Regions from separate parts of the Streptomyces sp. SID5469 genome, predicted to be linked through region 2. Evidence: riboswitches for the same ligand, from Rfam matches in the RefSeq annotation. Region 2 holds a riboswitch; the other holds the start of a gene.

Region 1 (6,600 bases), 4.9 Mb from region 2:
ACGGCGTACATGCCGGCCATCACGGCGAGCAGCACCTGGGCCGTACAGATGTTGCTGGTCGCCTTCTCGCGGCGGATGTGCTGCTCCCGCGTCTGCAGGGCGAGCCGGTACGCCTTGTGCCCGTCGGCGTCCACGGACACGCCCACGAGCCGGCCGGGCAGGCTGCGCGCGAACTTCTCACGCACGGCCATGTAACCGGCGTGCGGCCCGCCGAAGCCCATCGGCACACCGAACCGCTGCGTCGTACCGACCGCGATGTCGGCACCCAGCTCACCCGGCGAGGTGAGCAGCGTGAGCGCGAGCAGATCGGCGGCGACGGTGACGACCGCGCCCAGCTCGTGCGCCTGCTCGACGAGCGGCTTGATGTCGCGTACGGCACCGGAGGCGCCCGGGTACTGGATCAGCACGCCGTTGATCTCGCGCTCGGCGATCCCGGCGGGGATGCCTTCGCTCAGGTCGGCGACGACGACCTCGACGCCGGTCGGCTCGGCACGGGTCTCGATGACGGCGATGGTCTGCGGCAGCGCGTCCGCGTCGACCAGGAACAGGCCCTTCTTGTTCTTGCCCATCCGCCGGGACAGCGCCATGGCCTCCGCGGCCGCGGTGCCCTCGTCGAGCAGCGAGGCGCCGGAGGTCGGCAGCCCGGTCAGCTCGGCGACGACGGTCTGGAAGTTCAGCAGCGCCTCCAGCCGGCCCTGCGAGATCTCCGGCTGGTACGGCGTGTACGCGGTGTACCAGGCCGGGTTCTCCATCACGTTCCGGAGGATCACCGGCGGTGTGAAGGTGCCGTAGTAGCCGAGGCCGATCATGGAACCGAGGACCTGGTTGCGGTCGGCGAGGGAGCGCAGTTCGGCAAGCACCTCGGCCTCGGTGCGCGCGCCCGGCAGCTCCAGCGCCTCGGCGTTCTTGATGACGTCCGGGACGGCGGTCGCGGTCAGCTCGTCGAGCGACCCGTAGCCGACCTGGGCGAGCATCTTGGCCCGGGCTTCGGAATCGGGGCCGATGTGGCGCTGCTCGAAGGGGATTCCCTGTTCGAGATCGGAGAGCGGAATGCGATGGGCGGTCATTGCGGAGGCCTCCTGGTCTGACGCGACCTTCGAGGGGCACCCCTGCGCGGGTACCCCGACGGCCTCCCCCTCTGTCATCTCAACCTGAGAGCTTCGCCGGTCCGCCCGAGGGCGCTCCGGCTTTCACCGTCGGTGAGAGCGGAAGCCATAGACATCCGCCCTGCTTTCCAGAGTGACCTCGTCCGTGCGGTACGTGTGCCTGAGAGATTCCGGGGAGGATTTGCTCCTTCGGCGCCTCCGACGACTTCCGGAGGACTCTCCCGCACGGGGTCAGCAGCCATTTGCCAGCCTACCAGCGAGGACATTGCACGAGCTTTCGAGTGGCCGCCTTGCTGAATGTGCTCTTTCGTAGTGCTTACGGATGAGTTGCGACCAAGAGGAGGGCCCGTGCAGACCGACATCGATCCGCGCAACCTGATCGGCCGCAAGGCGTTCGACTGCCATGGCGCGAAGATCGGCACGATCGACGAGATCTACCTCGACGACGCGACCGGAGTGGCGGAGTGGGCGGCCATACGCACGGGCCTGTTCAGCAGGGACGCCTTCGTGCCCTTGGAGCCCAGCGAGCTGGTCGAGGGCACCCTCCGGATCCCCTTCGACCGCGCCCTGATCAAGGACGCCCCCGACTTCGGCGTGGGGCGACACCTTTCCCCGGAACAGGAATTGCAGCTCTACCACCACTACGGCCTCGACGTGGCCCCCCTCCCCCCGCTGCCGGACCACGACTTCGGCCGCCTGGCGGGAACGGACGAAGCCTGACCCCCCGGCCCCGCGCCCTCGGAGTCGACCCCGTCGGCCACGCCGGCCCCGCCTACCCCAGAACCTGCCGGCACCGCCACGGAACCGGCCGCCCGGGCCGCAGGGCCGCCCGTCCCACTCGAAGCACCGTCCCTCACCGCCGAAGACTCCTCCGTCCCACCCTCAGACCCCTCCCTCCCGGCCGAACACTCGCCCGCCCCACCCGAAGAGCCGGCCACACCGACCTCGGGCCCGGTTTCCTCCGCCCCGGAGGCCCCGGCCCCGGCGGCCTCCGGTCTTCGCGCCACCAACGGCAGCGGATCCACCGGTTCCAGATTCGGATCGTCGGTCCGGAACGTGCGTACCCGTCCAGGCTCCGAGTCGGGCGTCTCGAACCGCACCGTCACCCGGCCGAGGCCGCTGCCCTGCACCCACCCGTGCCCGTACTCGGCATGCCGTACGTCGTGCCCGGCACGCCAGTGCCGCTCGGCCACAGCCGGTTCCTCCCCTGCCGGCTCGTCCGACACCACGGCCCCCACCGTCTCCGGCTGCTCCTGCGCCACCGACTCGGCCGCCCCCACATGCGCCTGCGCGAACAGATCCTCCTGTGTGTAGTCGGCGAGCCCGCTGACACCCACCCCGAGCAGCCGTACGCCGCCCGTGGTGTCCACGGAGTCCAGCAGCCGGGCCGCCGCCTCCCGTACCACCGCGGGGTCGTCCGTGGGCCCCCTGAGCGTCTCGGAGCGGGTCAGCGTGGAGAAGTCGTACCGCCGCACTTTGAGGACGATGGTCCGCCCGGACAGCCCCGCACCGCGCAGCCGCTGCACACACCGATCCGCGAGCCGCTGCACCTCCATCCCGACCCGGGTCCTGTCATGGATGTCCACGTCGTAGGTGTCCTCGACCGACACCGACTTGGCCTCCCGCTCGGCCACCACCGGCCGCTCGTCGCGCGCCAGCGCCATGGCGTACAGCGCATGCCCGTGAGCCTTGCCCAGCAGCCGTACGAGCTCGTCCTCGCCCGCCTCGGCGAGCTCCTCGACCGTGGTGATCCCGGCCCGGCGCAGATGGTCCCCCGTGGCGGGCCCCACGCCGGGCAGCGTCCGCACGGACATCGGCCCGAGCATGGCCCGCTCCGTGCCCGGCTCTATCAGCACCAGCCCATCGGGCTTCGCCTCCTCGGAGGCGATCTTCGCGAGCATCTTGGAGGCGGCGAGCCCCACCGACCCCGTCAGCCCGGTGACGGTCCTGATGTCCGCGCGCAGCTTCACCCCGACCAGCCGCGCCGACTCCGCGTCCCAGGCCACTCCTCCGGCCTCCAGATCCACGAACGCCTCGTCCAGGCTCAGCGGCTCCACCAGCGGCGACAGGCCCCGCAGCAGCCCCATCACCTGCTCACTGACCTCCCGGTACAGACCGAAGCGCGGCACGAGATACGCGGCGTTCGGCGCCAGCCGTCGCGCCTGGGCCATGGGCATCGCCGAGTGCACCCCGAAAACCCGTGCCTCGTACGAGGCCGTGGCCACCACCCCGCGTGGTCCGAGCCCACCCACGACGACGGCCTTCCCGCGCAGGCTCGGCTTGGCTGCCTGCTCCGCCGAGGCGTAGAAGGCATCCATGTCGAGATGCAGGATCGTGGGCGCGTTTCTCACATCTCCGATGCTGCCCTACGCCACTGACAATGCCCCGGCTCCCCGGGGCATCACCTGTCGATCGCGACGCTTTCGCGGCGTCTTGCCCGCCGCTCCGTCCCAGCGCGTCGCGCCGTGCGCCCCGTACCTCAGACCGCCGTGCGCCCCGTACCTCAGACCGCCGTGCGCCCCGTACCTCAGACCGCCCGGTCGCTCCGTGCTTCAGACCGCCCGGTTGGCTTCAGACCGCCCGGTTGCGCCGTCGCGCCAGTTCGTCGGTGGGGTTGTGGCCTACCAGGGTCTCCCCCGTGTCGACCCGCTCCCCGTGCAGTTGCGAAAGCGCGCTCTCCACGTCCCGCCAGACCACGCCCACGGCGATGCCGAAGATGCCCTGGCCGCCCTGGAGCAGGGCATGGACCTCGTCGGGGGACGTGCACTCGTAGACCGTCGCTCCGTCGCTCATCAACGTCATCCGTTCCAGGTCCCGGAAGCCGCGCTCCCTGAGGTGCTGGACGGTGGTGCGGATGTTCTGCAGCGACACTCCGGTGTCGAGGAACCGCTTGACGATCTTCAGGACGACCACGTCCCGGAAGCTGTAGAGGCGCTGCGTCCCCGACCCGTAGGCGGGCCGCACGCTCGGCTCGACGAGGCCGGTCCTGGCCCAGTAGTCAAGCTGCCGGTAGGTGATGCCCGCGGCAGCGCATGCCGTGGGACCGCGATAGCCGACTTCCTCGGAAGCCGCCTCTTCGTCGCCCGCTACTGCCGTCGGCCGCTGATGAGCGGGGCCGGCCGCGCTGCCGTGAAGCGGGTACGGGCCGCTCTCCCCCAGACTGCGTCCGGGGGCACCCCCAGCCGTACCGTCGCCGCTGCTTCTCACGCCGACCTCCGTCCTTGACCTGCCTCCTCGACGGTAGGCAGTCACCAGGGGTGCGTCAACGATCGCCACACTCGGCACGCCGAGTGATAATCACCCTAGGAGTGGTTTCCCGTGCCCTCCCGCGGGGAAAGGCTAGCCGAATGCTTTCGGGGCGAGCCGCGTGACGCCCCCTGGCCACCGGCATGTGCCGCGCCCCGCCGACCGTGGGCGAAGAGGCGGGGCGCCGCCGCCGCAATCACCACGGCAGCGGGCCCTCCCGGTCATCAGCCCCGCACGGGCGGGCGTCACTGGCTGTTCGTACCGAAGTCCTCGGGCGAGATCTGGTCGAGGAACTCGCGGAACTTCTCGACCTCGTCCTCCTGCTCGTCGGGGATCGCGATACCTGCGTCGTCGAGGACCCCGTCGCTGCCATAGATCGGCGTTCCGGTACGCAGTGCCAGCGCTATGGCGTCGGACGGCCGCGCGCTCACCTCGACGCCGCTGGCGAACACCAGCTCCGCGTAGAAGACGCCTTCACGCAGATCCGTGATGCGCACTTCCGTGAGCTCCTGGCCGACGGCCTCCAGCACGTCCTTGAACAGGTCGTGGGTCAGCGGTCGTGCGGGGGCCATGCCCTGCTGGGCGAAGGCGATCGCCGTCGCCTCCCCGGGCCCGATCCAGATAGGGAGGTAACGGTCGCCTCCCACTTCACGCAGGAGCACGATCGGTTGGTTGGAGGGCATTTCCACCCGGACACCTACGACATCGAGCTCGTTCACACAGTAACCCTAGGCCGTGCCCGGGACGTTTGGGTAGTCGAGCACAGAACGGGTGGACGATCCGCCACCGGCGAACACGCCCCGACTCAGGGCAGGCGTACGCCCAGCGCGGTCTGCACCAGCGCGGCGTGCAGCTTCACCGCGAGCCCCGCCAGTTCCTTCGTACGAGCCTCCGCGTGGGCCCTGGTCTGCGGATTGCGGTGCCGCCTCAGCGGAGCCACCACCTGGTCCACCAGCCCCGCCTCACGGTCCGCGGCGGCCTTCATCACACGCAGATGCCTCGGCTCGATCCCGAAGCGCCCCAGCTCGACCACGAGGGTGGCGACAGTGACCGTCTCCGCGTCGTACGCCCCGTCCGGCAGCGGTGCGATGAGCCCGTACGACTCCCACTCCTCGAGCTCCTGCTCCCCGATCTCGGCGGCGGCCAGCAGCTCGGCGCGCCCCACCCGGGCCGCCGTGGGCGCCTCGGGCTCCCCGAAGAGGTCGACCAGGCTTTCTCCCTCGCCCGGGTCGCGTTGGCGCCCCATGGAGGGCAGCCGCACTTCCTCACCGCGCTCCAGGGCGTCCAGATGCTCTCGGATGACCTTCAGGGGCAGATAGTGGTCCCGCTGCATCCGGAGCACGTGACCGAGACGCTCGATGTCGCCGGCGCTGAACTTGCGATACCCCGAGGGGGTCCGCTGCGGCTCGATGAGGCCCTCCGACTCCAGAAATCTGATCTTGGAGATCGTGATGTCGGGGAACTCGTCACGCAGAGCGTTGAGCACCGTGCCGATGCTCATCAGCTCGCCGTCCGTGGCGGCGGTGCCACTGCCGGCACCGCCGCTCGGTGTGTGAAGCATGGGCCCTTCCCTGTCGGGTCAGATGCCCCGCTGGCTCGCGTAGAAGACCAGCCGGTACTTGCCGATCTGCACCTCGTCACCGTTGGAGAGAGCGACCTGGTCGATGCGCTCCCGGTTGACATAGGTGCCGTTCAGGCTGCCGACGTCGGCCACCGTGAACGTGCCGTCCGCACCGCGACGGAACTCGACATGGCGGCGTGACACGGTCACGTCGTCCAAGAAGATGTCGCTCTGCGGGTGGCGCCCCGCCGTGGTCAGCTCACCGTCCAGCAGGAAGCGGCTGCCCGAGTTGGGGCCGCGGCGCACCACCAGGAGCGCCGAGCCGAGCGGCAACGCGTCGACGGCCGCCTGCGCCTCGGGGGACAGCGTGGGCATCGCCGTCTGGCCGGTGACCTCGGCATCGTAGGCCTCGAGACCCGAGATGGAGATCGTGGAGGTCGTCTCGGACGGCCGCTCCGGAGCCGCCCCGCCCCGCAGCGGAGCACCGCAGTTGGAGCAGAAACGGCTGTTTTCCGCGTTGCGGTTACCGCACCTCGTACACACCAGGGCCGACATCGACGGATCCTCCTGCCGCGGCTGCCCCGCCGGGGCATTGGACGCATACGGGTCGGAGCCGAACCCTCCACCCGCACCTGAGGTTGACGGATCCCCGAAACCTATGCGGCCGGACTGGGCAGGGTCAACAGA
Region 2 (6,600 bases):
GCTGCTGGCGCTCCTTGAAGTCGTCGGAGGCGGCGACCTTGAAGGAGACGGCCTTGGCGGCGATCACGTGCTCCAGCGGACCACCCTGCTGACCCGGGAAGACCGCGGAGTTGATCTTCTTGGCCAGTTCGGCCGTCGACAGGATCACGCCACCGCGCGGGCCGCCCAGCGTCTTGTGCGTGGTCGTGGTCACGACATGGGCGTGCGGCACGGGGTTCGGGTGCAGACCCGCCGCCACCAGGCCGGCGAAGTGCGCCATGTCGACCATCAGGTACGCGCCGACCTCGTCCGCGATCCGGCGGAACGCGGCGAAGTCCAACTGGCGCGGGTACGCCGACCAGCCGGCCACGATCAGCTTCGGCCTGGACTCCTTGGCCAGCTTCTCGACCTCGGCCATGTCCACCTGGCCGGTGGTCTCGTCCACGTGGTACGCGACCACGTTGTACAGCTTGCCGGAGAAGTTGATCTTCATGCCGTGGGTCAGGTGCCCGCCGTGCGCGAGGTTCAGACCCATGATCGTGTCGCCGGGCTTGAGCAGCGCGAACATGGCGGCCGCGTTGGCCTGGGCGCCCGAGTGCGGCTGGACGTTGGCGTGCTCGGCGCCGAACAGCTCCTTGACCCGGTCGATGGCGATCTGCTCGACCACATCGACGTGCTCGCAGCCGCCGTAGTAGCGGCGGCCCGGGTAGCCCTCGGCGTACTTGTTGGTGAGGACCGAGCCCTGGGCCTCCATGACCGCGACCGGAGCGAAGTTCTCCGAGGCGATCATCTCGAGGGTGGACTGCTGACGGTTCAGCTCGGCGTCGACGGCGGCGGCGACGTCCGGGTCGAGCTCGTGCAGAGGCGTGTTCAGAAGCGACATCAGATACGGATCCTTAAGAGCCGGAGAACTCGGTGTACTCGTCCGCGGAGAGCAGGTCCTTCGGCTCCTCCGCGACGCGTACCTTGAACAGCCAGCCACCCTCGAACGGAGCGGAGTTCACCAGCGACGGGTCGTCCACCACGTCCTGGTTGGCCTCGACGACCTCGCCCGTCACGGGGGAGTACAGGTCGCTGACCGACTTGGTCGACTCCAGCTCGCCGCAGGTCTCGCCCGCGGTCACCGTGTCACCGACCTCCGGGAGCTGGACGTACACGACATCGCCGAGCGCGTTGGCCGCGTGCTCCGTGATGCCGACCGTCGAGACGCCGTCCTCGGCGCCCGACAGCCACTCGTGCTCCTTGCTGTAGCGCAGCTGCTGGGGGTTGCTCATGGCGTGAATTCTCCTGTACGCGGGGGAGTGGTGGTGAACGGGGGACTGCTGGTGGGCATGCCCGGGGGACTGTCGTTGATCAGGGAGAACGCGCTCGGTGATCAGAGAAGACGTGCCCGGTGAGGCGGGGAAGACGTGCCCAGTGTCACTTCTGGCGCCGGTAGAACGGCAGCGCCACGACCTCGTACGGCTCGTGGCTGCCCCGGATGTCCACGCCGACCCCGGCCGTGCCCGGCGCCGCGTGCGCGGCGTCGACGTACGCCATCGCGATCGGCCTGCCCAGCGTGGGGGAGGGGGCGCCGGAGGTGACCTCGCCGATCACCTCGCCGCCGACGACGACGGGGTACCCGGCACGCGGCACCCGGCGGCCCTCGGCGATCAGTCCGACGAGGACGCGCGGCGGGTTCTTCTCGGCCAGGGCGGCGGCCTCGGTGAGCGCCTCGCGCCCCACGAAGTCACCCTCCTTCTCGAACTTCACGACCCGCCCGAGCCCCGCGTCGAAGGGGGTGAGCGAGGTGCTCAGCTCATGCCCGTACAGCGGCATGCCCGCCTCCAGGCGCAGCGTGTCCCGGCAGGACAGACCGCAGGGGACGAGCCCGGCCGGGGCGCCCGCCTCGGTCAGCGCCTGCCACAGCTTCTCGGCGTCCGCGGGGTCGACGAACAGCTCGAAGCCGTCCTCACCCGTGTAGCCGGTGCGGGCGATGAGCGCCGGGACGCCCGCGACCGTGCCCGGCAGACCCGCGTAGTACTTGAGGCCGTCCAGGTCCGCGTCGGTCAGCGACTTGAGGATGCCGGGGGACTCCGGGCCCTGCACGGCGATCAGCGCGTACGCGTCACGGTCGTCGCGCACGACCGCGTCGAAGCCGCCGGCCCGCTCGGTGAGCGCGTCCAGGACGACCTGGGCGTTGGAGGCGTTGGCCACGACCAGGTACGTCTGCTCCTGGAGCCGGTACACGATCAGGTCGTCGAGGATGCCGCCGTCGGCCCGGCAGATCATGGTGTAGCGGGCGCGGCCGACGCCGACGGAGGCGATGTTGCCGACCAGCGCGTAGTTCAGGAGCGCGGCGGCCCCGGGGCCGGTGACGGTGATCTCGCCCATGTGGGAGAGGTCGAAGAGACCGGCCTTGCTGCGGACGGCGAGGTGCTCGTCGCGCTCGGAGCCGTAGCGCAGGGGCATGTCCCACCCTGCGAAGTCGGTCATCGTCGCGCCCAGCGAGCGATGCAGGGCATCGAGCGCGGTGTGACGGGGTGCGTTGCTGCTCATCGGTGGTGCTCCCAAGGCATGACGGCGAGGTCGTTCCTCCCCATCTGTCATCGGAACCTGAGAGGTTCGCCATGACCGTCACGGGTCACTGGCTTGCACCTTGGGTGGAGCCACTGGACAGCGGCCCGCTTTTCAGATGTGCCTCGCCCGCGCGGTAACGGGGCCTGAGAGATTCAAGGGAGGGACTTGCTCCTTCGGCGTCCGGGCACACGTACCCGGAACTCTCCCGCGCGGATTCAAGCGGCCGGTATGCAGTTGGCGGGCACATCATTGCACGCATCGTCCGCGCGCGGCAGGGCCGCATCTGTAACCGGCCTGTGGCACTCCGAGTACGGAAACGAGAGGCATCGCGCATTACCTTCTCTTTACACTCGACGGGGATGGGACTCCAGACCCACTGGGGAGGACGATCACGGTGAAGAGGATTACGGCGTACGCGACGACCTCGGGCATCGCGCTGCCCGAGCAGCCCGGAGTACCGGCCCGGGACGCGTGCGGCCCGCAGCCGGCGGCCGTCGTCCGCGACCTGCGTGACCGCGCGGGCCGCAGCCCGCACGGACTCACCTTCGGCGCGGCCGATCTCGTCGTGGTCACCGGCCTGCCCGGCAGCGGCAAGTCGACGCTGATGCGCCGGGCGGTGCGGGGCGCCCGTGTCGACTCCCAGGACACCCGCGACCGCTGGGACACCCGGCTGGCCGGCTTCCTGCCGTACGCGGTCTACCGGCCGCTGGTCCGGCTGGCCCACTACGCGGGACTGCGCCGCGCGCTGCGCTCCGGCGCGGGCGTCGTCGTGCACGACTGCGGTACGCAGGCCTGGGTGCGCCGCTGGCTCGCCCGCGAGGCCCGCCGCCGCGGCGGCACGCTGCACCTGCTGCTCCTCGACGTCACGGTGGGCACCGCGCTGGACGGGCAGCGCGAGCGCGGCCGGGGCGTCTCGCGCTACGCGTTCCTCAGGCACCGCAAGGCGGCGGGTCACCTGCTGCGCTCGGTGGAGAAGGGGAATCTGCCCGAGGGCTGTGGTTCGGCGATCCTGATGGACCGCACGGCGGCGGACGTACTGAACCGCATCGACTTCGCGGCCGGAGTGGCGACGGCGGCCTGAGCGCACAGCCGCGCGCACCGGCCCGAGCGGCAGCAACAGCACGAGCCCCGGGAGCGGTCCGACCGTCCGGCCTCTCCCGGCGCCCCGCTCACCCACTACTGTTTCCAGCCGAAACAGCGGTTCAACGGCGGTTCACAGCAGGCGGTAGACAGATGGACATCCCGGCACAGGCGCACCCGCACTCCCATTCGCACGGCGGATGGCCCGGCAACGAACTGGAGGAGGTGCTCTCCGCGTCCCTCGGCGTACCCGCGTCGCCGTCGACGGGCGCCCGGATCGTGGAGGTCCTCGGCCACAGTTTCGTCTGGGTGCCGCTGCCCGGCGGGGGCGGACCGCACAGCGGCCCGCTCGACCTGCCCACGCTGGAGCTCGACGGCCAGGCGTTCGTCCCGGTCTTCAGCTCCGAGGAGCAGTTCCGCCAGGTCGTCGGCAACCACATGTCGTACACGATCGCGCCCGCCGTGGAGTTCGCGCGCGGGCTGCCGCCGCAGGTCGGCATCGCGGTCAACCCGGACGGCGTGGTGGGCGTGCCGCTGCCGCCGGACGCGGTCGCCGAACTGTGCCGGGTCGGCCGGACCCCTCTCGACGGGCCCGCGAGCGGCGGCCGGGTGCGGCTGTTCGAGCCGGACTGGCAGGACGACCCGGTGGACTTCCTCGCGGCGGCCTCAGCCGAGTTCGCCGAGACCGGCATCGTGGTGAGCGCCCGCCGCTGCATGGCCGCCATCGAGACCTCCGACCCGGTGATGTTCATCGGCGTCGAACTGTCCTCGTGGGAGGCCGACGCCCGTACGCTCCCGCTGGACGCCCTCGGCCGCGCGCTGGGCCGGGTGCCGGTGGACCGCCCGGTGAACATGGTCTTCCTGGACGTGGCCCAGGATCCGGTGGGCGAGTGGATGCGGGCCCAGGTGCGGCCGTTCTACCAGCACGGGTACTGACCGGCCGGCCGCCGGCGGCGACACCTCGGGCGACGTGGGGCCAAGTCGCTGTCAGGATCGCCGCTTAAGCTGGTTTCATGGCTCGGTCGAGGTGTTGAGCGGGGATGACGTTGTCGTGAGTTTGTCGCGAAGGGGCGGTAGAAGGTGAGCGCGTCGGGCACGGCCGCGGCCGGGCAGGTCGAGCACATGCTGCGCCAGGTGACGCCCGGGCGTTACGACGCCTACGAGGCGCTCCTTCGTGCGCTCGCGACCCCGTCGGCCGGCCAGATCTGGATGCTGCTGTGGCACGGTCAGGCCGGTTCGCCCGACGCCCAGTACGGGAACATGGAGGTCGACGGCTACGGCTACGCGCCCTGCGTCACCTCCGCCCAGGAGCTCTCGGCCAGCGGCTGGAACAGATCGTACGAGGTGGTCGACGGCCTCGACGTGGCCCGCACCCTCTACCCCGACCACTTCGGCCTCTGGCTGAACCCGCACGCCCCCGGCGGCGGCGTCGGCATCCCCTGGCTGGACCTGCGCCGGATCGCCACGGGCCTGGAGCGCCAGCCGGCCGGCCCGCTCCGGCTCTCCGAACCGGGCATCGAGGTCCCCCAGTTCTACGCCCTGCTCACGCAGAACGCGCACCGCACGCCCGCCGTGCGCTCACTGCGCCGCGCCTGGGTGCAGCCCGCCCTCGGCGCGCCCTATCTGGCCATCGGCCTCGATGTGTACGACACGTCGCCGCCGGCCGTCGACTCCGTGCGCGGGATGATGCAGCAGTCCATCGGCGCGGTCCCGGACGGACTGCCCGTCTCGACCGTCGCGATGTCCGACGCGTACGACCCGGTCGCGATGTGGCTGCGCGCCAACGCCCGTCCCTTCTACGACCGTGAGGCCCACGCGGCCCCGGCACCGGCACCGGCCCCGGCGGCGGGCGGGTACGGATACCCGCCGGCCCGCGGCGGGTACTGACCGGCTGCCGCGCCCCTGGCGGCGGTCACAGTGGGTCACGGCCTTCTTCGCGCGTAGATGACGGCGGATGATCCTGTTCGTCACCATATTGCCGGTGTGTCCCAACTGCCCTGTGTCCGAAGGCTATTACCCCGCGTTCGGATAACGGAATCCCTCTGACATCATCACGGTTGCGCATACTTTCGTCGTCAGGTCTGGCACGTGATCGACGACTCGCTGAAGACTCCCCAGGCAGACACAGATTCTTCAATTCTGTGAGCTGGTGAAAGTCGACGAATCAGCCGGGCGATCGGGCCGCATCATCTGCGGTCGCCGCTCGGCGCGCAAGTGAACCAAGCCGCAGACAGCGGCGGGCGTAGGCCGGTCACCACCGGCGAGAGGGGTCGGGTCACTGTGACCGCACCGATCGAGACCACCGGGGCGGCAGCCGAGGCACAGCCGGAGGCTGTGCTCGTCGGCGCCGAGAAGGGGCAGATCGAGGGCCGTTCCCTGGGGCAGATCGCCTGGTCCCGCTTCAAGAGGGACAAGGTGGCCGTCGTCGGCGGCGTCATCGTCATCCTGCTGATCCTGGTCGCGGTGCTCTCCCGCCCCATCCAGGCCCTGCTGGGTCTTGACCCGAACGCCTTCAACCAGGACCTGATCGACCCGAACACCTCCCTTCCCAAGGGAAGCTTCGGCGGCATGAGCGGAGACCACCCGCTGGGTGTGGAGCCGAAGTTCGGACGCGACATCGCCACCCGCGTCCTGGAGGGCTCCTGGGTCTCGCTGGTCGTCGCGTTCGGTGCCACGATCCTGTCCAACGTGATCGGCGCGATCCTCGGCGTGGTGGCCGGCTACTACGGCGGACGGGTCGACACGATCATCAGCCGGCTGATGGACACCTTCCTCGCCTTCCCCCTCCTGCTGTTCGCCATCGCCATCTCCGCAACGCTCCAGGGCGGCGCCTTCGGTATGGAAGGGCTGCCGCTCCACCTCAGCGTCCTGATCTTCGTCATCGGCTTCTTCAACTGGCCCTACCTGGGACGTATCGTCCGGGGGCAGACGCTGGCCCTGCGCGAGCGGGAGTTCGTCGACGCCTCCCGCGGCATGGGCGCG

The links. Region 2 has a riboswitch for glycine ahead of gcvT (glycine cleavage system aminomethyltransferase GcvT). Riboswitches for the same ligand answer to the same signal wherever they lie in the genome.
Region 1: linked by a shared signal. The riboswitch ahead of gcvP (aminomethyl-transferring glycine dehydrogenase) and the one ahead of gcvT (glycine cleavage system aminomethyltransferase GcvT) in region 2 are both predicted to bind glycine.

What each region holds. Positions count from the first base shown of each region.
Region 1 is NZ_WWIN01000001.1:8,339,699-8,346,298, reverse strand. It holds gene gcvP (aminomethyl-transferring glycine dehydrogenase) at 1-1,067, opposite strand, end outside; glycine riboswitch at 1,245-1,340, opposite strand; gene GTY58_RS36270 (PRC-barrel domain-containing protein) at 1,455-1,826, shown strand; partial or broken gene GTY58_RS36265 (DNA polymerase IV) at 2,108-3,457, opposite strand; gene GTY58_RS36260 (MerR family transcriptional regulator) at 3,678-4,313, opposite strand; gene GTY58_RS36255 (bifunctional nuclease family protein) at 4,598-5,071, opposite strand; gene GTY58_RS36250 (MerR family transcriptional regulator) at 5,158-5,913, opposite strand; gene GTY58_RS36245 (FHA domain-containing protein) at 5,932-6,600, opposite strand, start outside.
Region 2 is NZ_WWIN01000001.1:3,398,187-3,404,786, reverse strand. It holds gene glyA (serine hydroxymethyltransferase) at 1-862, opposite strand, end outside; gene gcvH (glycine cleavage system protein GcvH) at 876-1,253, opposite strand; gene gcvT (glycine cleavage system aminomethyltransferase GcvT) at 1,399-2,517, opposite strand; glycine riboswitch at 2,660-2,756, opposite strand; gene GTY58_RS14500 (AAA family ATPase) at 2,927-3,619, shown strand; gene GTY58_RS14495 (enhanced serine sensitivity protein SseB) at 3,772-4,554, shown strand; gene GTY58_RS14490 (enhanced serine sensitivity protein SseB C-terminal domain-containing protein) at 4,699-5,505, shown strand; gene GTY58_RS14485 (ABC transporter permease) at 5,899-6,600, shown strand, end outside.